Regions from separate parts of the Barrientosiimonas humi genome, predicted to be linked through region 1. Evidence: predicted binding sites of a transcription regulator. Region 1 holds the regulator's gene; the other holds the start of a gene.

Evidence for each region. Region 1 encodes HspR, which represses chaperone genes until heat shock. Its sites were predicted from a motif close to AAGTTGAGTCNNNNNGACTCAACTT; they were not measured.
Region 2: the regulator HspR is predicted to act here: its motif matches at 4,813-4,837, upstream of lon (endopeptidase La).

What each region holds. Positions count from the first base shown of each region.
Region 1 is NZ_VFOK01000001.1:2,861,143-2,871,988, forward strand. Features, by position in the region: gene clpB (ATP-dependent chaperone ClpB) at 55-2,706, opposite strand; gene FB554_RS13400 (S8 family serine peptidase) at 2,894-5,875, opposite strand; gene FB554_RS13405 (SRPBCC family protein) at 6,048-6,512, shown strand; gene FB554_RS13410 (O-acetyl-ADP-ribose deacetylase) at 6,515-7,045, shown strand; gene FB554_RS13415 (hypothetical protein) at 7,039-7,317, opposite strand; gene FB554_RS13420 (SGNH/GDSL hydrolase family protein) at 7,440-8,255, shown strand; gene FB554_RS13425 (heat shock protein transcriptional repressor HspR) at 8,484-8,927, opposite strand; gene FB554_RS13430 (DnaJ C-terminal domain-containing protein) at 8,924-10,003, opposite strand; gene FB554_RS13435 (nucleotide exchange factor GrpE) at 10,047-10,769, opposite strand; gene dnaK (molecular chaperone DnaK) at 10,766-10,846, opposite strand, start outside.
Region 2 is NZ_VFOK01000001.1:436,948-447,793, forward strand. Features, by position in the region: gene FB554_RS02165 (DUF4240 domain-containing protein) at 1-17, shown strand, start outside; gene FB554_RS02170 (8-oxoguanine deaminase) at 179-1,537, shown strand; gene FB554_RS02175 (GTP pyrophosphokinase) at 1,710-2,321, shown strand; gene ppk2 (polyphosphate kinase 2) at 2,438-3,322, shown strand; gene FB554_RS02185 (variant leucine-rich repeat-containing protein) at 3,344-3,787, opposite strand; gene FB554_RS02190 (GNAT family N-acetyltransferase) at 3,935-4,732, shown strand; gene lon (endopeptidase La) at 4,850-7,207, shown strand; gene FB554_RS02200 (OsmC family protein) at 7,684-8,187, shown strand; gene FB554_RS02205 (GNAT family N-acetyltransferase) at 8,184-8,771, opposite strand; gene FB554_RS02210 (acyl-CoA dehydrogenase family protein) at 8,896-9,975, opposite strand; gene FB554_RS02215 (acyl-CoA dehydrogenase family protein) at 9,978-10,846, opposite strand, start outside.

The sequences.
Region 1 (10,846 bases):
GAGCGGCTGCCGTACGTCCTCGCACGGCAGCCGCTCCCCTCGCCCGGTCCGGGGTCAGCCCTGCGGGCTCGCCCCCTGGTCGGAGGTGTCCGACCCGTGGTCGGGCTGCTGGCCCTGCTGCTCCGACTCCCGGAACTCCTGCGGCGTGCGCAGCACCAGGCCGCCCTCGCCGACGTCGACGACGACCTTCTGGCCGTCCTTGACCTCGCCGGACAGCAGCTTGCGGGCCAGCCGGTCGCCGATCTCCTTCTGCACCAGGCGGCGCAGCGGCCGCGCGCCGTAGGCCGGGTCGAAGCCGACGTCGGCCAGCCAGTCGCGGGCGCCGGGCGTGAGCTCGAGGGTGATCCGGCGGTCGCCGACGCGCTTGCCGAGCTCATCGACCTGCAGGCCCACGATGTTGCCCAGCTCGTCCTTGGACAGCGGGTCGAAGATGACGATCTCGTCGAGCCGGTTGAGGAACTCCGGCTTGAACGCCTGCCGCACGGTGTCCATCACGGCCTTGCGCTTGGCCTCGTCGCTCATGTTGGGGTCGACGAGGTAGGAGCTGCCGAGGTTGGAGGTCATCACCAGGATCACGTTGCGGAAGTCGACCGTGCGGCCCTGGCCGTCGGTGAGCCGACCGTCGTCGAGCACCTGCAGCAGGATGTCGAAGGTCTCCGGGTGGGCTTTCTCGACCTCGTCGAGCAGCACCACGCAGTACGGCCGCCGGCGCACCGCCTCGGTGAGCTGACCGCCCTCCTCGTAGCCGACGTACCCCGGGGGCGAGCCGATCAGCCGCGCCACGGCGTGCCGCTCGGAGTACTCCGACATGTCGATGCGCACCATCGCGCGCTCGTCGTCGAACAGGAAGTCGGCGAGCGACTTGGCCAGCTCGGTCTTGCCGACGCCGGTCGGGCCGAGGAACAGGAACGAGCCGGTCGGCCGGTTGGGGTCGGCGACGCCCGCCCGCGCCCGGCGTACGGCGTCGGCGACGGCCTCGACCGCGCCCAGCTGGCCGATGAGCCGCTGCCCGATGACGTCCTCCATCTTGAGCAGCTTGGCGGTCTCGCCCTCGAGCAGGCGGCCCGCCGGGATGCCGGTCCAGGAGGAGATCACGTCGGCGATGTCGTCGGCGGTCACCTCGTCCTTGACCATCGGCGCCTCGCCGCCGGCCGTGGAGGCCGTGGCCTCGGCGGCCTGGGCGTCCTCGAGCTGCTTCTCCAGCCCCGGCAGGTCGCCGTAGAGCAGCTTCGACGCGCCGCCGTAGTCGCCCTCGCGCTGCAGCCGGTCGGCCTGGGTGCGCAGCTCGTCGATCTTGGCCTTGAGGTCACCGACCTTGTTCAGGCCGGCCTTCTCCTGCTCCCACCGGGCGTTGAGCGCCGACAGCTCCTCCTGCTTGTCCGCGAGGTCGCTGCGCAGCTTGGCGAGCCGGTCGCGCGAGGCGTCGTCGGTCTCGTTCTCCAGGTGCAGCTCCTCCATCTTGAGCCGGTCCACCTGGCGGCGCAGCTGGTCGATCTCGACGGGCGAGGAGTCGATCTCCATGCGCAGCCGGGAGGCCGCCTCGTCGACGAGGTCGATCGCCTTGTCGGGCAGCTGCCGGCTCGTGATGTAGCGGTCGGACAGGCTCGCGGCCGCCACCAGCGCGGAGTCGGAGATGGCCACCTTGTGGTGGGCCTCGTAGCGCTCCTTGAGCCCGCGCAGGATCGCGATGGTGTCCTCGACGCTGGGCTCGCCGACGAAGACCTGCTGGAAGCGGCGCTCCAGCGCCGGGTCCTTCTCGATGTACTCGCGGTACTCGTCCAGCGTGGTCGCGCCGACCATCCGCAGCTCGCCGCGGGCCAGCATCGGCTTGAGCATGTTGCCGGCGTCCATCGCGCCGTCGCCCCCGCCGCCGGCCCCGACCATCGTGTGCAGCTCGTCGATGAAGGTGATGACCTGGCCGTCGGAGCTCTTGATCTCCTCGAGCACGGCCTTGAGCCGCTCCTCGAACTCGCCGCGGTACTTCGCGCCGGCGACCATCGAGCTCAGGTCGAGCGCCACCAGGCGCTTGTCGCGCAGCGACTCGGGCACGTCGCCCTCGACGATGCGCTGGGCCAGGCCCTCGACGACGGCGGTCTTGCCGACGCCCGGGTCACCGATGAGCACCGGGTTGTTCTTCGTACGCCGGCTGAGCACCTGCACGACGCGCCGGATCTCGGAGTCGCGGCCGATGACCGGGTCGAGCTTGCCCTCACGGGCCACGGCGGTCAGGTCGGTGCCGTACTTCTCCAGCGCCTCGAAGGTGCCCTCGGGCTCGGCGCTGGTCACCTTGGAGCCGCCGCGGGTGGCGGGGATGGCCGCCTCGAGGGCCTGCGCGTCGAGGCCGAAGTCGCCGGTGCGCGCGAGCGCGACCAGCAGGTGGTCGGTCGAGACGAACGAGTCGCCCATCGAGGACATCAGCTGACGCGCCTGCTCCATGACGTTGGCCAGGGCGCGCGACATCGACGGCTGCTGCACCGACGACCCTGCGGCCGTGGGGAGCTGCCGGATCGCGGCGTCAGCGGTCTGGCGCACCGCCGCGGGCGAGGTCCCGACGGCCTCGAGCAGCGGTGCGGTGGTGGTGTCGGTCTGGTCGGCGAGCGCCGCGAGCAGGTGGGCGGGCTCGACCTGCGGGTTGCCGTCGGTGGTCGCGCGGCGCACGGCCGCCGAGATGGCCTCCTGCGCCTTGGTGGTCAGCTGAAGATCCAAGGGTGCTCCTGGGGTGATCGAGACGGGTTCACTTGGTCCAACGAGCCAAAGTTGAGTCTATTCCGCTCAAGGCTGACTTTTCTGCTGCCGCGGCCCTCGGCGGGAACGCGAAGGGCCCCCGGCGACTCGCGTCACCGGAGGCCCCTCACGCTAGGCCCAAACCGGGCCCTCCGCAGGTCTCATCGAGCTACGGGTTCACGGTCACCAGGGTGCGCGCGGCCTCGGTCGACCCGTTGTTGAACGAGATGAGTCCGAGGTAGCGCTGCCCGGCGGTCAGCCCGCTCCAGCTCGCGGTCACCGTCACCGGCTGACCGATCTGGACCTGCTGCGAGGCCGGGGTGGCCGTGAGGTTGCCCGCCGGCGTCGAGCCCACGACGAAGCTGTGCAGCTTCACCGGGACGGTCGCGGGACCGGCGTAGTTGTCCACGATGACGGTGTACGTCCCCGCGGGCGGGTTCTGCAGCGTCACCGCCTCCTCCGAGGTGCCGCCGCCGCTGGTGCCGACGGTCTGCCCGTTCCGCTGGACGGTCAGGTCCAGGTCGGTGCCGGAGGTGTAGTCGCTGTCGAACGTCGCGAACCGCGCCACCTTGGTGCCGGCCGGGACGTTCACCGTGAACACCGCGTCGGTGGCCGTGGTGGCGTCCTTGGTCTGCACCGCGCTCGGCACGAGGCCGGCGGGAGCCGCGGTCATGGTGCCGGTGAACCCGGGCGTGACCTTGATCTCCTGCGAGCCGCTGGTGCCGGTGCCGGTGATCTCGGCCGGGGCCGAGGCCGCCACCGCGCGCACCGCGATCGGGCTGCGCACGGACTGGCCGCGGTTGCCCTCCCACGTCAGCGCACCGAACGACCACTGACCGAACGCCGCCGACGTGCGGGTCAGCGTCACCGTGAAGGTGCGTGACTGACCCGGCGGGACGGTGATCGAGCTCGGCGACACCGTCGCGGTGAAGCCGGCCGGCGCCTGCACCTTGGCGGTGTAGCGGGTGGCCTTCTTCTCCACGTTGGTGACCGTGCGGGTCACGGTCTGGCGACCGGCGAGGTCACCCACCGCGATGCTCGGGTAGTTCAGGTCGCTCGGGTCGGTGCTCCCGGCGGCCTCGCAGGTGCTGGCCTCGGTGACCAGCTGCAGCTGGCCGATGCCGCAGGCGTAGCGCAGCCAGTCGTTCCAGCCGGCGTCGTACACCAGGCCCGGGTTCATCGCCTGGGCAGGACGCACGTGGCCCGCGCCGTAGTCCAGCGGCGTCGCCGCGCGACCGGCCCGCTGGATCGGCTGACCGGTGTTGTCCAGCGTCGTCGCCGTGGTCATCAGCGCCGACTTGACCGCCGCCGGCGACCACGTCGGGTACTTCTGCATGACCAGCGCGGCGATGCCGGCGATGTGCGGCGTCGACATGGACGTGCCGGAGTAGGAGCCGAAGTTGTTGCCGTTGTTCCCCGGAGGGGCGACCGCCGCGATGACCGACGACCCCGGAGCGGTGATGTCGGGCTTGAGCAGGTCACCACCGCCGGCGAGCGCCGGACCGTAGGAGGAGAACCCGCTCATCTCCGGCGCGCGCACCGGCTTGGGGTCGACCGCCGAGATCGTGGCCGTCGCGCCGCTGGTCGCGGCGTAGGTCTTGATCGCGGCACCGCTGGTCGCGTCGACGTGGATCGACGGGACCGCGTGGTAGTCGGCGTCGAGCGACTGACCGGCGGCGGTGTTGGCCAGCACCATGCCGACGCCCCCGGCGTTCTTCACCGCGAGGCTCTTGTCGGTGCGGGCGTTGCCGCCGCGGTCGCAGATCACGATCTTGCCCTGGGCCTTGGCCGGGTCGAGCGCGGGCTGCACGCCGTTGCCGGCGTTGCCGTCCGCGTCGCTCTGGCACAGCCGCGCCGCGTCGGCGGGCGCACCCGCCGCGGCGACCGATGCCGCGGTGACCAGCGGGGCCGGGCCCACGCCCGGGCCGACGCCGACACCGTCGTACGTCTGGCCGTTGCCGAGCGTGATCGTCTTCTTGGCGCCGCGGTCGTGCGTCGAGGAGGCGACGGTCGTCGTCCACGGCGAGTTGTGCGCCACCGAGGAGGTGCCGACGGTGTCGCCGGAGTTGCCGGCCGAGGTCGCGACGAACACACCCGCGTCGGCGGCCGAGAGGAAGGCGAGCTCGTCGGGGGTGACGACGTACTCGCGCGAACCGGAGATGGAGTAGTTGATGACGTCGACGCCGTCGCCGACCGCGGTGTCGATGGCGGCCACCAGGTCGCTCGTCGAGCCGCTGGCGGAGCCGTCGGGCGTCGCCCACAGCGCCTTGTACGCGGCGATGCGGGCCTGCGGCGCCATGCCGCTCATCGTGCCGACGTCGGTGCCGTCGATGGTGGCCTTCACGCCGTCGTTGCCGGCGGCGGTGCTGGCGGTGTGCGAGCCGTGGCCGTTGTAGTCGCGCGGCGACTTGAACTCGAACGGGTAGACCGTCGCGTTGTCGGCGAAGTACTGCGCGCCGATCAGCTTGTTGTTGCACTTCACCGGGGTGCCGCTGGTGCCCGGCTCGCACTTGCCCTTCCACTTGCTCGCGATGGTCGAGCGCTCGGTGGCGGACATCTCGGTCTCGGCGAACGCGGGGTTCTCGGGCCAGATGCCGGAGTCGATGACGCCGACGATCATGCCCGCGCCGGCCTGGTTGGGGCCGCCGAACTGCTTCTGCCAGACGCCGGTGGAGCCGTCGAGCCCGAGGAACCGCGGGGTGCTGACGGTGTCGGCCTTGCGCTTCTCGTCCTTCCAGACGCGCAGCACGTTGGGCGACTTCTCCAGCGCGTTGACCTGGCTCGCGGTGAGGTTGGCGGTGAAGCCGTTGAAGGAGACGCTGTACTGGTGGGTCAGCGCCGAGGTCGGAGCACCGACCGAGCGCAGCACCTGCGTCTGCTTGCCCTTGAGGTACCTGCCGTACGCGACGGCCGGCGCAGAGCTGCGCTGCACCTTCTTGCCGCGTGCGGGCTTGGTGGCGGCCAGCCCGGACTGACCGCCGGTGTAGCTGGCGATCGGGGCACCCGCGACCTGGACGACGTATCGCGCCTTGGGGCCGGAGTCGGACGGGGCGCCGGAGGCGGACGGGGCGCCTCCTGCGAGCGGAGCGACGGCCAGCGCCGCACTCGCCGCGCCGACCACCACCGCTCTGCGCGTGACGTACACAGACATGAACGAAACTCCTCGTGCAGGGAACGCCGCGCAAGAAGGTGTGCGGCGTGGGCACAAAGTAGGCGCAAATCAGCCACCGGCGGTGGCTACTCGTCAGTAGTTTCCGACCGTGTCGGACGTCCACCCCTGGGGGCACTTGTGGGGATCCCACCCTGCGGGTGAGGGTGGCCGCATGAGCGACGACACCCAGATCACCGTGGAACGCACCATCGATGCGCCGGCCAGCGAGATCTTCGACGTGCTGAGCAACCCCAAGCGCCACCCCCAGCTCGACGGCTCCGGCTTCGTGCGCAGCGAGGACCAGGGCGACCGCATCCAGCAGGTCGGCGACGTCTTCCGGATGAACATGGAGGGCGACCACATGGGCGGGGAGTACCAGACCGACAACACCGTCACCGGCTACGCCAAGGACAAGCTGCTCGCGTGGCAGACCGCCCCGGCCGACACCGACCCGCCCGGCTGGGAGTGGGTCTGGGAGCTGGAGCCGCAGGGCCCGGACAGCACGCTGGTGCGCCACACGTACGACTGGTCGAAGGTGACCGACACCGCTCTGCTGCAGAAGGTCGGTTTCCCGCTGGTCACCGAGGACCAGCTCGAGGACACCCTGGGCAAGCTCGCCGAGACGGTGTCGAGCTGACCATGGCTCGTCTGGAGGCGGTGCAGGGCGACATCACGCGCGAGCGCGTCGATGCGATCGTCAACGCCGCCAACAGCTCGCTGCTCGGTGGCGGCGGCGTCGACGGCGCCATCCACCGGGCAGCGGGCCCGGCCCTGCTGCAGGAGTGCCGCGCCGTGCGCCGCGACCGGCTCCCCGACGGGCTGCCGGTCGGCGACGCCGTCGCCACCGGGGCGGGCGATCTCCCCGCCCGCTGGGTGATCCACACCGTCGGCCCGAACCGCCGCGCGGGACAGACCGACCCGGCGCTGCTCGCCTCGGCCTACACCCGCTCGCTCGAGGTCGCCGACGAGGTGGGTGCGCGCACCGTCGCCTTCCCGGCGGTCAGCGCCGGCGTCTACGGCTGGGACCCGGGCGAGGTCGCCCGCATCGCGGTGGAGGCCACCCGCACGTCGCCGGTGACCGAGCGCCTCGAGCTCGTGCGGTTCGTGCTGTTCAGCGAGGACGTGCTCGAGGAGTTCCGTTCTGCCCTGGGCGATCTCGCCGATCAGTGACGGTCTGGTGAGACGTCCTCGTCGAGCCAGCCGTCGTGCTCCTCGGCGAGCGCTCCGAAGCGGGCCGCGAGCGCTCGCGCAGGCGCCCCCGTCGGGTCGTCGATGGTGTTGACCCCGACGTAGACCGCCCACTCGTGGTCCTCGGAGTCGTCCTCGCCGGAGAGCGCCTCGCGCACCACCCGCACCTCGGAGAACCCGTCGTCGTCGCGCAGGTCGTCGGCGACCGCCTCGGCGTCGTCGCGGCTCGGGAACACCAGCAGGAAGTCGACCACGCGACAAGGGTGCGACCTGCCCACCGGCGCGTCAATCGACCACACCCGTGTCGCCCTCGATTCACCCGCCGTGCGCCTGGGGCTCGGCGCAGGTTTGCCCGGGCTGCCTACCCTGCCGCGCGATGGCGGGGCGATTCGTGGCCGTAGGCGACTCCTTCACAGAGGGCGTCGGCGACAGCAACGTGTTGTATCCCAACGGAGTTCGCGGGTGGGCCGACCGGATGGCGCGGCAGCTCGGCCGGCACGACCCGGCGTGGGAGTACGCCAATCTCGCCATCCGCAGCAAGGTGCTCGACGAGGTGGTCACCGAGCAGCTGGACCGGGCGCTCGAGCTCGACCCCACGGTCGTGTCGTTCTACGCCGGCGGCAACGACATCCTCGCGCTGCGGGTCGACATGGACTCGGTGCTGCAGCGCTACGAGGCCGCCCTGACCAGGCTGGTCGGCAGCGGCGCCCGGGTGCTGGTCTTCACCACGTTCGACCTGAAGATGTCGGCGATGCTCGAGCCGTTGAAGCGCCGGATCCGCTTCTACAACAACGGTGTTCGGCACCTGGCCGCGCTGCACGGCGCGCAGCTGGTCGATCACACCCAGTGGCGGGAGTACGACGACCCACGCCTGTGGAGCCTCGACCGGATCCACATGTCGCGGCTGGGGCACAAACGGCTCGCGGGCTACGTCTGCGACTCGATCGGGGTGCCGCACACGCTGAAGATCCCCGAGCTGCCCGACTGGGAGCCACGGCACTGGCGGCAGGTGGTGAAGGAGGAGCGGGTGTTCCTCCGCGACGAGGTGGTGCCGCTCGTACGTCGCCGGATGAGCGGCGTGCGCGAGGGAGACACCCTGCAGCCGAAGTGGCCCGACCCCGTGCACCCCGCGGACGGGCTGAAGAAGCTCGCGCGCCAGCGGGCCGCCGAGGCCGACCGCGTCGCCCCCTGAGCAGCAGCCCCGCCAGGCAAGCCGATCGAGTAGCCCCGCGAAGCAAGCCGATCGAGTAGCCCCGCGAAGCAAGCCGATCGAGTAGCCCCGCGAGGGACGAGCGGGCGTATCGAGATCGACGGCGGCACACATCGCACGACGGCGGACCACTTGTGATGTGGTCCGCCGTCGTACTTTCTGGTCCGCCGTCGTCGACGACGCAGGGAAGGTGAACCTGCCAGCCGCCGGTCAGCGGTGGTAGGGGCCGCGGGGGGTCCAGGGCGCCAGCGCCGTGGACGTGGAGCGGCGCACCGGCCGCTCGCCCAGCCGCAGCGCGACGATCTGGCCGTCGGAGCCCGCGGCGAAGATGCGCCGGCCGGTCTGCTGCTCCAGCTGCTCGACCTGCTCGGTGAGCTCGCCGACGCGCGAGCGCAGCGCCTCGACCTGGTCCTGCAGCTCGAAGATCCGCCGTATGCCGGCGAGACTCACCCCGTCCTGCGACAGGCGCTGCACCTCGCTGAGGCGACGGATGTCGTGCGGGGAGTAGCGCCGGCCACCCCCTCCCGTGCGGGAGGGGGTGACCAGGCCGAGACGGTCGTACTGCCGCAGGGTCTGAGCGTGCATCCCGGCCAGCTCGGCGGCGACCGAGATGACGTAGACGGGAGCGGTGTCGCCCGAACCCCGGGGGCTCATCGCGTGGCCTTCTCCAGCAGGTCGGACCGCGGGTCGAGCCCCTCCTGCTGCTCCTGGTCGCGCAGCGCCTCGACGGCCTTGGTGGCCTCGTCGGTGAGGCGCTGCGGCACCACGACCTGCACCTTGGCGAGCAGGTCGCCGGTGCCCTTGCCGGTCTTGATGCCGCGGCCCTTGACGCGCAGCACGCGACCGCTGGGGGTGCCGGGCGCGACGCGCACCTTGACGGGCTTGCCGTCGAGCGTCGGCACCTCCACGGTCGCGCCCAGCGCGGCCTCGGCGAAGGTGACCGGCAGGTCGACGGTGAGGTTGCGCCCGTCGCGGCCGAACACCGGGTGCGGCTCGACCGAGACGTGCAGGATCAGGTCGCCGGCCTTGGCGCCGGGCTGACCCGGCTCGCCCTTGCCGCGCAGCCGGACCTTCTGCCCGTCCTTGACGCCCGCCGGGATGCGCGCGGTGACGGTCTTGCCGTCGGAGTCGCGCAGCGTCACGGTGTCACCGGACGCGGCCTGGCGGAACGACAACGAGGCGTTGGCCTCGACGTCGCGGCCGGGTCGCGGGCCGGCGGGGGCGCCGTACTCGGAGTAGCCGCCGTAGTCGGAGTAGCCACCACGGCCGCCGCCGAACGCCCCGCCGAACGGCGAGCCGCCCTGACCGCCGAGGCCGGACAGCAGGTCCTCCAGGCTGATGCCCTCGGCACCGCCACCGGTGGAGTAGCGCACGCGGGTGCCGCCCGGGCCACCCGGACCGCCGGCACCGAAGGCGCTGAAGATGTCCTCGAAGCCACCGGCGCCGCCGCCACCGCCGGGCCCTCCGGCACCCGCGGTGAACCGGGCACCGCCGCGGACCATCTGGCGTACGGCGTCGTACTCCTGGCGCTTCTCGGGGTCGGACAGGACCGCGTTGGCCTCGCCGATCTCCTTGAACTTCTGCTCGGCCGCGGCGTCACCCGGGTTCTTGTCGGGGTGCCACTTGCGGGCCAGCTTGCGATAGGCCTTCTTGATGTCGCTCTCGGACGCGTCCTGCGGGACGCCGAGAACGGAGTAGAAGTCCTTCTCGAACCAGTCTTGACTCGCCATCACACCTCCTTTGCCGGATGGCTGGTCGGTCTTCTCGTGGGCATCAGGCCGGGTCGGCCACGCTCACCCGCGCAGCGCGGACGACGCGGTCGCCGATCTTGTAGCCCGGCTGCATGACCTGCACGACCGTGGTGCCCTCGCTGCCCTCGGGCAGGTCGGCCTGCACGTGCATGAGCGCCTCGTGCAGCGTCGGGTCGAACGCCTCGCCCTTGGCGCCGATGCTCTGCACGCCGAAGCGGGTGAGCGTCGACTCGAGCTTGTCGGCGATCTTCGCGAAGGGCGTGCCCTCGGCCAGGTCGCCGTGCTCGCGCGCGAGGTGGATGTCGTCCATCACCGGCAGCAGCGCCTCGACCACCGAGCCGATCGCGGCGTCGCGGTCCTTGGGCCGCTCCCGCTTCATCAGCTCGCGGTAGTTGTGGAAGGCCGCCTTCTCGCGCAGCAGCTGGTCCTGCAGCTCGGCGGCGCGCTCGTCGGCACCGCCCTCGTTCTGTACGTCGGTCTCGCCCTGGGCGGGACCGCTCCCCGGGGCGCCGGCCGGCGCCTCGGGCTGGGGGGTGGAGCCGGGGGCCTGCTGACCGGTCGGGTCGACCGGCTGCTCGGGCCCGGGCTCGGGGTTCTGCTGGCTCACAGCCGAATCTCCTTCTGCCGCACCGCTGTCGCGCACCTTCCCAGTCTGCGGGTCGATGCGGCGCTTGTCGCGGATGACGGGGCGGCCGTCGTCCTCCGCCGGCTCCTGGGAGCCGGCGGAGGAGTAGGCGTCGGTCACTTCTTGTCGGCCTCGTCGTCGTCGATGACCTCGGCGTCGACCACATCGTCGTCGGACGAGGCGCTCGAGCCGGCGTC
Region 2 (10,846 bases), 2.4 Mb from region 1:
TCCTGCCACGGTCCTGACCACCGAACTCGACGCCCGTTGACTCCGCCCCGCCCACGACCTACCGTCGTCGCAGCCGCGCGAGGCGGTTCCTGGATCGGCAGACAGGCCCACTGAGCCGCCGCCCGCACGCCGCGGGCGAGCCGCCCGGGCCGCGACGGCCCCGCACGTGGGAGGGCCGATGACGCGCCTCTGGATCAAGAACCCCCTCGGGGTCTTCACCGCCGACGACACCCCTGACGCACCTGACGCATCCGGCGGTCTGGTCGTCGAGAACGCTGTGATCACAGAGGTTCTCGCGCGCGGCGCTGAACCGTCGGCGCCGGTCGAGGAGGTGTTCGACGCCTCGCAGCACGTGCTCACGCCGGGGCTGATCAACACCCATCACCACTTCTACCAAACCCTCACTCGCGCCTGGGGTCCCGTCGCCGACGCCGAGTTGTTCCCCTGGTTGACCGGCCTCTATCCCGTATGGGCCCGACTCACCCCGCGCGCGCTCGAGCTGGCCACGACCGTGGCGCTCGCCGAGCTGTTGCTCTCCGGCTGCACGACCGCGGCCGACCACCACTACGTCTTCCCGCCAGGGCTCGACGAGGCCATCGACATCCAGGTCTCCGCCGTACGCCGGCTCGGACTCCGCGCGACCCTCACCCGCGGCTCGATGACGCTCGGTCAGGACGACGGCGGCCTGCCGCCGCAGTCGGTCGTGCAGCCCCTCGACACGATCCTGGAGGACAGCGCGCGGCTGGTGCGGACGTACCACGAGACCGGTCCGGGCGCCCAGGTGCAGATCGCCCTCGCGCCCTGCTCGCCGTTCTCCGTCACCACCGACGCGATGCGTGAAAGTGCCCGTCTGGCAACGGATCTCGACGTCCGGCTGCACACGCACCTCGCAGAGACACTGGACGAGGAGGACTTCTGCCGCGAGCGGTTCGGGATGCGCACGGTCGACTACCTGGAATCCGTCGGGTGGCTGACCGACCGCACCTGGCTCGGCCACGGCATCCACTTCGACGACGAGGAGATCAGCCGGCTCGGCGAGGCGGGGACGGCCGTCGCTCACTGCCCGACGTCGAACATGCGCCTGGCCTCGGGAATCGCCCGCGTGCTCGAGCTGGAGGACGCCGGGGTGCCGGTCGGTCTCGGGGTCGACGGGTCGGCCTCCAACGACGCCTCGACGATGGTCGCGGAGGTGCGTCAGGCGCTCTACCTGCAGCGGCTGCGCTACGGCGCCTCGGTGCCGGTGCACCGCGCTCTGGCCTGGGGGACCCGCGGCTCCGCGCGGGTCCTGGGCCGCGACGACGTGGGCGTGCTCGCCGTGGGCAACCAGGCCGATCTCGCGCTGTGGCGCCTGGACGAGCTGCGCTTCTCCGGCAGCCACGACCCGGTGGCCGCGCTCGTGCTCTGCGCGGCCGACCGTGCCGACCGTGCCATGGTCGGCGGGCAGTGGCGGGTGGTCGACGGGCGCATCCCCGACCTCGACGTCGACGCGCTGGTCGCCGAGCACAGCGCTGCCGCTCGTGGCCTGATCTCAGGCTGAGCCAAGCCGCCCCGGCTAGCCTGGCTCCATGGGCTCCGGAGAGGGTGGTCGCTTGTCGTCCCAGGAGGTTCCGGGCGAGGAACCCAAGGTCGTGTTCGACCAGATGCTGCGCACCTTCGCGCCGGCCCGCGAGGACGAGCTGGTCACGTTCGTGCGCGAAGACCTGCGCACGATGCGGGTCGAGCTGCAGCGCTTCATGCTGGAGTACGAGTTCGGGCTGCGCGAGGTCGAGACCAAGCTCGACATCCTGCGCGAAGAGTTCCTGCACATGCACGAGTACAACCCGATCGAGCACGTCTCGACGCGGGTCAAGTCGCCCGAGAGCATCCTGGAGAAGGTCGCCCGGCGGGGGACGGCGTACGACCTGATGTCGATCCGCCGCGAGATCACCGACATCGCCGGCGCGCGCGTGACGTGCAGCTTCAGCCAGGACGTCTACCGCATCTTCGACCTGCTCACCCAGCAGCACGACGTGACGGTGCTGCGCGTCAGCGACTACATCGCCGAGCCCAAGCCCAACGGCTACCAGTCGCTGCACGCGGTCGTGCAGGTGCCGGTCTTCCTGTCCAGCGGCGCGGTCGACGTGACGGTCGAGATCCAGTTCCGCACGATCGCGATGGACTTCTGGGCGTCGCTTGAGCACAAGATCTACTACAAGTACGACCGCAACGTCCCCGAGCGCATCCTCACCGAGCTCGCCGACGCGGCGACGACCGCCGCCGAGCTGGACGTACGCATGGAGCGGCTCCACCGCGAGCTGCACGGCCGGGGCGACCCGGCCTGAGTCGTACGCCCGCTCGCCGCTGTTGACCCGGCGGCCACGTGGCGTTCGCCGCAGGTTCCCCGAGGGCGTACCGGTGGCACCCGGTCGTGCGATGGAATGCCCTCATGGTGCAGCACATGAACCTCCGCGAGTACATCGACAAGCTGCGGATCGAGGGTTACACGGTCCAGGACGCCGAGGGTGAGGACCCGGTCCTGATCACGCCCGACGGCAAGGCGGTCGAGACCTGGCGGCAGGGCTACCCGTACGAGGAGCTGCTCGACCGGGAGACCTACGACGAGGAGAAGTACAAGTTGCAGGTGGAGCTGCTGAAGTTCCAGTACTGGAGCCAGGAGGTCGGCGCCAAGCACGTGCTCGTCTTCGAGGGGCGCGACGCCGCCGGCAAGGGCGGCACGATCAAGCGGTTCATGGAGCATCTCAACCCGCGCTCGGCCCGGGTCGTCGCGCTGAACAAGCCGTCCTCGACCGAGCAGGGGCAGTGGTACTTCCAGCGCTACGTCAACCACCTGCCGACCGCGGGGGAGATCGTGCTGTTCGACCGCAGCTGGTACAACCGCGCGGGCGTCGAGCGGGTCATGGGGTTCGCGACCGACGAGGAGTACGACATCTTCATGAAGCAGGCGCCGCAGTTCGAGCGGATGCTCGTCGACAGCGGCATCACCGTGACGAAGATGTGGTTCTCGGTCACCCAGGACGAGCAGCGAACTCGCTTCGCGCTCAGGCAGATCGACCCGGTGCGCCGGTGGAAGCTGTCGCCGATGGACCTGGAGAGCCTGGACCGGTGGGAGGAGTACACCGCGGCCAAGGAGGCCACGTTCGAGCTCACCGACAAGAAGTACGCCCCGTGGATCGTCGTGAAGAGCAACGACAAGAAGCGTGGCCGGCTCAACGCCATGCGGGCGTTCCTGCACCAGTTCGACTACGACGGCAAGGACACCGACGTGGTGTTCGCGCCCGACCCCAAGATCGTCAGCCGCGCGAAGCACACCGAGGGCGACTGAGCCCGGGGCGGTGCGGGTCGGTCAGGCCTGCGCGCGCTGCGGCCAGGCGCGAGCCCACGCGACGACCTGCCGCACGGTCTCGTCGTCGTCCTCGGCGAGGGAGTCGAGCAGCTCTTCGCTCACCGACGGGTTGGCCGCGACCCACGTGCGCACCTGGGGCGCGGGGTCGGCGGCCAGCCGGGCCAGCAGCTCGGCCGGGGCGGCCGGCTGCCGCGCCACGCACGTGCGAACCGAGTCCTCGTCGTCGCCGGCGAGCCGAGTGAGGACGTCGGCGGGGCAGTGGTGGTTGAGCGCCGCGCTCTCGCGGATGCGCGGGTCGGGGCTCTCGGCGAGCAGGCGCAGTCGCCGCACCTTGCCCTCGGTCACCGGCGGCGTCGGGTGCACCGCGCGAATCTCCTCCGGGGACAAGCGTTCTCCCGCCGAGCTGCGCAGCTGGGCACGCTGCTGCTCGCTCAGGAAACTCACGCACGACATCGCGATCCTCCGAGTGGTGGGCTGCAGGAACACCCACCGTAACCAGCGGCGACGCTGACTTCGGAAATTCGGCTGCGGGGGCGCGCGGCGGGGTAATAGCGTCAGGGATTCCCCCACCCCCGAGGAGTCCGCGCACGCATGCCCGTCACCGACCCTGCCGACCTGCTCGCGGCGTACGACGAACAGCTGCGCACCGAAGCCGAAACGCCTTCTGCCATATCGGTTTCCGCGAGCGGACCGTTGCGGTTGGTCACGTTCTCCGGCGGGAGGGGTTTCATCACGTATCGCGACCTGGGCGACCTCGACGAGGCTGGCATCCGACGGCTGGTGCCGAGTGCGCTGGCGCATTTCCGGGCCGACCCGCAGATCTCCCGGGTCGAGTGGAAGACCCGAGGGCACGATCGTGCCCCTGGGCTGCACGACGCGTTGTGCGACAACGGGTTCGCGCCCGGCGAACCGGAGTCGATCATGATCGGTGACGCGGGGCTGCTCGACGTCGAGGTGCCGCTGCCCGAGGGCGTCACCGTCCGAACCGTCAGCGACGAGAACGACGTCCGCGCGATGAGCGCGATGCAGGACGAGGTGTTCGGCGACCCGGTGACACCGGCGCACGCCGACCAGCTGCTGGCGCGCCTGGCCCGCGGCGACGGCATGTCGCTGTGGGTCGCCGAGGTCGACGGCCAGGTGGTCAGCGCCGGTCGCCTGGAGCCCGTCCCGGGCACCGACTTCGCCGGGATCTGGGGCGGCGCGACACGACCCGAGTGGCGCAGCCGCGGCATCTACCGCGCGCTCACCGCGGCGCGGGCGCGGGCCGCGCTCGCCGCCGGAAAGACCCTGATCCACAGCGACTCCACCGAGTTCTCGCGCCCGATCCTCGAGCGGGCCGGCTTGGTCAAGGTGTCCACCACCACGCCGTACGAGTGGCGTCGCAGCTGAGCCGTACGCCCTCGCTCGGCCGGGAATGACCCACGTCACCGGGCAAATACTTCACTCCGGGAACAACTGAGCCGCCTTCTGCCTTGATAAGGCAAGACTCAACTTTCAAGGAGTGGCATGACCCAGAACCTCAGGCTGCCGGTCCTGTTCCTGCAGGACCAGGTCGCCCTACCCGGAATGACCATGCCCATCGAGCTGGACGACCAGGCGCGCGCCGCGGTCGAGGCGGCCCGAGCGGGCTCCGACGGCAAGCTGCTGCTCGCCCCGCGCGTGGGCGACCGGTACCCGACCTTCGCCGTCGTCGCCACCATCGAGCAGATCGGCCGGATGCCCGGTGGCGCCCGCGCCGCCGTCCTGCGCGCCGAGAGCCGCGCGCGCATCGGCCAGGGCGTGACCGGCCCCGGCGCGGCCCTGTGGGTCGAGGCCGAGACGGTCGACGACCCCCAGATCACCGAGCGGGCGAGCGAGCTCGCGACGGAGTACAAGCGCCTCCTGGTCGCCGTGCTCGAGCGGCGCCAGGCGTGGCAGATCATCGACGTTGTCAATGGCGTCAAGGACCCGGCGCAGCTGGCCGACATGGCCGGCTGGGCGTCGTACTTCACGCTCGACCAGCGCGTCGAGCTGCTCGAGGAGCTCGACCTGGAGCAGCGTCTCGAGGCGCTGATCGGCTGGACCGGCGACCACCTCGCCGAGCAGGAGGTCTCCGACAAGATCGCCGACGACGTGCGCGAGGGCATGGAGAAGAGCCAGCGGGAGTTCCTGCTGCGCCAGCAGCTCGACGCCATCCGCAAGGAGCTCGGCGAGGACGAGCCGGAGGGCGCCGAGGACTACCGCACCCGCGTCGAGTCCGCCGACCTGCCCGACGCGGTCCGCGAGGCCGCGCTGCGCGAGGTGGGCAAGCTGGAGCGCGCGAGCGACCAGAGCCCCGAGGGCGGCTGGATCCGCACCTGGCTCGACACCGTGCTCGAGCTCCCCTGGAACGAGCGCACCACCGACCGCACCGACATCACCGCCGCGCGCGAGGTGCTCGACGCCGACCACCACGGGCTCGACGACGTGAAGGACCGCATCGTCGAGTACCTCGCCGTGCGCGCCCGTCGCGCCGAGCGCGGTCTGGAGGTCGTCGGCGGCCGCGGCTCCGGTGCCGTGCTGGCCCTCGCCGGCCCGCCCGGCGTCGGCAAGACCTCCCTCGGGGAGTCCGTGGCACGCGCGCTCGACCGCACGTTCGTACGCGTCGCGCTGGGTGGCGTCCGGGACGAGGCCGAGATCCGTGGTCACCGGCGGACGTACGTCGGGGCCCTGCCGGGCCGCATCGTGCGGGCGATCAAGGAAGCCGGCTCGATGAACCCGGTCGTGCTGCTCGACGAGATCGACAAGGTCGGCAGCGACTTCCGGGGCGACCCGGCGGCCGCGCTGCTCGAGGTGCTCGACCCGGCGCAGAACCACACGTTCCGCGACCACTACCTCGAGCTCGACCTCGACCTGTCCGACGTGCTCTTCATCGCGACGGCCAACGCGCTGGAGACCATCCCGCCGGCCCTGCTGGACCGCATGGAGCTGGTCTCGATCGACGGCTACACCGAGGACGACAAGGTCGCGATCGGCCGCGACCACCTGCTCCCGCGGCAGCTGGAGCGGGCCGCCCTCGGCGCCGACGAGGTGACGATCACCGACGCCGCGCTGCGCGAGATGGCCGCCAACCACACCCGCGAGGCGGGCGTGCGCCAGCTCGAGCGGCTCATCGGCAAGGTGCTGCGCAAGGTCGCGACCGAGCTGGCCACCGACAAGGCCCAGGTCCCGGTGACCGTCGAGGCCGGCCGCCTGCGTGACTACCTCGGGCGGCCACGGTTCACGCCGGAGTCCGAGGAGCGTACGGCCGTGCCCGGCGTCTCCACCGGCCTCGCCGTGACCGGCATGGGCGGCGACGTGCTGTTCGTCGAGGCCAGTGCGCCCGTCACCGACGAGCCGCTCCAGCCGGGGGAGGGCGGCACCCGCCTGACCCTCACCGGGCAGCTCGGCGAGGTGATGAAGGAGTCGGCGCAGATCGCCCTGTCCTACCTGCGGGCGCACGGCGCCGAGCAGGGCATCGACGCGGCGCGGCTGCGCGGCTCGGTCCACCTGCACGTGCCCGCCGGGGCGATCCCCAAGGACGGCCCCTCGGCCGGCGTCACGATGGTGACGGCGCTCGCGTCGCTCGCCTCGGGGCGCTTGGTGCGCGGTGACGTCGGCATGACCGGCGAGGTCACGCTGAACGGTCGCGTGCTGCCGATCGGCGGCGTGAAGCAGAAGCTGCTCGCCGCCCAGCGGGCCGGGCTGAAGACCGTCTTCGTCCCGCAGCGCAACGAGCCCGACCTGGACGACGTGCCCGACGAGGTGCTCGCCGAGCTGGACGTGCGTCCGGTCAGCGACGTGGCCGAGATCCTCGAGTACGCCCTCGAGCCGGCCGCGCAGCAGGGTGGCGCCGTGGCGGCGTGACCACGCCCACCCCGCAGGTGATGGCCGGCGCCTTCCGGGCGCCGGCCATCACCGTTGTCCACCGGGTTCCTGGGGCGCGCACCGGGGCCGCGGGAGAAAAAGTTCTTGAAACGTGTAACGCCCTGCGGGCCCCTAGCGATATGACCAGTGAAGCGAGGCGCCACCCGGACCCCCGAGCGGGTGGCGCCTCGCTTATTCATGAGCTCAGCTCCTCCTCCGGCAGTCCGTCGCACGCTCGGTTCGCCTTTGTGAGCTCGGCTCCTCCTCCGGCAGACCGTCGCAGGCTCGGTTCGCCTTTGTGAGCTCGGCTCCTCCTCCGGCAGTCCGTCGCAGGCTCCGGCCTGCCGGCATCGTCGCCGAGCTGGGCCTGCCGGCATCGTCGCCGAGCTGGGCCTGCCGGCATTGTCGCCGAGCTGGCCGTTCCGGTCGCTGGGCAACCGGTCCCGCGGACGTACGCCGTGAGCGACGATGAGCGCATGGACGCCGAACAGCTTCGGGCGCAGCAGGCGCCGCTGCGCGAGAAGTACGCCGCCGACCCCACCGCCGCCAAGACGCCCGTCCGGGCGCAGGGCAGCTTCCGCGAGCCCGGCGTGACCGCCACCATCGAGGGTTTCGCCGGCCCCGTCCGCGCCGGGCTGCACGAGTCCACCGGCGGCGACGGCTCCGACGCCTGCTCCGGCGACATGCTGCTCGAGGCGCTGCTCGGCTGCGCCGGCGTCACGCTGCGCGCCGTCGCGACCTCGATGGGCGTCGAGCTGCGCTCGGCCGACCTGCGCGCCGACGGCTTCTTCGACGCCCGCGGCACCCTGGGCATCGACCGGTCGGCCCCGGTCGGCCTGACCGACGTGGTGGTCACGGCCACGCTCGACACCGACGCCGACGACAAGGCGCTCGAACGCCTGGCGCGCTCGACCGAGCGCTACTGCGTCGTCGGTCAGTCGCTGAAGGAGCCGGCGCGCTTCGAGGTGCGCCGGGCCTAGGTCGGCGTGCGCCGCATCACCAGCCGCGGCAGCCTGCTCGCGACCGCGTCGGTCTCGCCGACGACATCGAACCCCACCGCCTCGAACATCGCCCGCGTGCCGACGAACGCCATCGTGGTGTCCATCCGCCCCGGCGGGTCGACCGGATACGCCTCGACGGCGGGCGCGCCGCGCTTCCCGGCGTACGCCACCGCTCCCTCGAGCAGGTGCCGCGTCACCCCCTGGCGGCGGTGCCCGCCGCGCACGACCACGCAGATGATGCTCCACACCGGCAGGTCGTCGACCGGACGGATGAGCTTCGAGCGCACCAGCCGCGGGATGTGCTCGCGCGGCCCGATGCTGCACCACCCGACCGGCTCAGCGTCGCGATAGGTGACCACGCCCTGCGGCTCGCGCGCGGTGAGCGCGCGCATGGCGTCCTCCCGGGTGTCGCCCAGCTCGGCGACCTGCTGCTGGGTGCACCGGTGCGACAGGCACCAGCAGTGCGTCTTGCGCCGGCTGGCGTTGATGACGTCGCCGAAGTCCTCGAACCGCTGCGGCGTGACCGGGTGGGTCGCCCAGGTGGGGTCTTCGTCCGCGGCCATGCGCCCAGCACAGCACAGGACGCGGTCAGACGGTGTCCGCTTCATGGCGTCGAGACGCACAAAGAAAGATCGAGGCGGACAGGCATGCCTGTCCGCCTCGATCCTTTCTGAGGTTGGTGCCCGCTCAGGCCAGGACGTCGACCATCTCGTGGTCGGAGACCCCCGACGCCAGCGCCGCGAGGTGCTGCCGGGTGTCGCCGAACGTCCGGTCGATCTCGGCGAGCCGCCCGGCGAGGTGGCCGACGGCGTACTCCGCCGTCATGCCGATGCCGCCGTGCAGCTGGATCGCCTCCTGGCCGACGCGCCGGCCGGCCTGCCCGACGACGACCTTGGTGCGCGACGCGGTGACCGCGTCGCCCGGGTTCTCGGCGATGACCATGGCCGCGAAAAGCGCTGTGCTGCGGGCCAGCTCGAGCTCGGCGTACATGTCGGCGGCGCGCTGGGTGAGCGTCTGGAACGTCATCAGCGGCACGCCGAACTGCTTGCGCGTCTTGAGGTACTCGGTGGTCAGCTGCAGCGCACCCTCCATCGCGCCGAGCGCCTCGCCGGCCAGCGCGACGATGCCGAGGCACAGCGCCTCGGTGAGCACGTCCGCGGCGCGGTCGGGGCCGACCAGCAGCGTGGCCGGGGTGTCGGACAGCTGCACCAGCGGACCGGAGCCTTCGGGCACCTGCGCCAGGAACAGTCCGAGTCCGCCCTCGGTGCTGGCCGGCACGACGACGTACGTCGCTGTCGCCACCGAGGGGACCGGCCCCTTGGTGCCGGTGAGCTTCACCTCGTCACCCGTGCCGCTCGCCGTCACGTCGGTCTCCAGCGGCGACCAGGCCCGGCCCGGCTCGGCCAGGGCCGGCAGCACGAGGGCCTCGCCGGACAGCGCCTGCTCGAGCACGTCGGAGCCCGAATCCGCCTTGGTGAGAACGTAGTTCGCGACCAGGGCGTCGGCGTACGCAGTGCGCACGCCGCGGCGCCCGAGCTCGGACGCGACCACGCTAACCTCGACTGGGGAGGCGCCGAAGCCGCCGTCCTCCTCGGGGAAGGGCAGGCCCAGCGCTCCCAGCTCGGCCAGCGCCGACCAGGTCTTCTCGTCGTTGTCGGTCGGGCCGACGGGGGCGTTGCCGTCGCCGTACTGCGGGGCGTGCCGCTCGGCCAGGGTGCGCACCGCGTCGCGCAGCGCCTTCTGCTCAGCGTCGATCGTGAAGTCCATGGTCAGCCCTTCAGTCCGAGGATGCCGGTGGCGATGATCTGGCGCTGCACCTCGTTGGAGCCGCCGTAGATCGAGGCCTTGCGGAAGTTGAGGTAGGTCGGCATCGCGCTCGCGGTCCAGTCCCACTCGGCGCCGAGCGCGCCGGACTCCCAGGACAGCGCCGACGGGCCGGCGATGTCGACAATGAGCTCGAGCACGTCCTGCTGCAGCTGCGAGCCGCGCAGCTTCAGGATCGACGACGCGGGGTCGGGCTTGCCCTCCTTGGAGCCGGCCGCGACGCGCAGCACGGTGAGCTCCAGCGCCATGATCTGCGTCTCGAGCTCGGCGATGCGGGCGGCCAGCAGCGGCTCGTCGAGCAGCGTGCCGTCACCCGAACGCACCTGGGAGGCATAGGTTTTCGCGTCGGCGAGGCGCCGCTTGATCGAGCCGACGGGGGCCACGCCCACCCGCTCGTTGCCGAGCAGGAACTTCGCGTAGTCCCAGCCCTTGTTCTCCTCGCCGACGAGCTGGTCGGCGGGCACCCGCACGTTCTCGAAGAAGACCTCGTTGACCTCGTGGCCGCCGTCGATGAGCTGGATGGGGCGCACGGTCACGCCGGGGGACTTCATGTCGATGAGCAGAAAGGAGATGCCCTGCTGCTTCTTCGGGGCGTCGGGATCGGTGCGCACCAGGGCGAAGATCCAGTCGGCGTGCTGGCCCAGGGTGGTCCAGGTCTTCTGCCCGTTGACGACGTACTCGTCGCCCTCGCGCACCGCAGTCGTGCGCAGCGACGCGAGGTCGGAGCCGGCGTCGGGCTCGGAGAACCCCTGGCACCACCAGATGTCGAGGTTGGCCGTGTCGGGCAGGAAGCGCTTCTTCAGCTCCTCGCTGC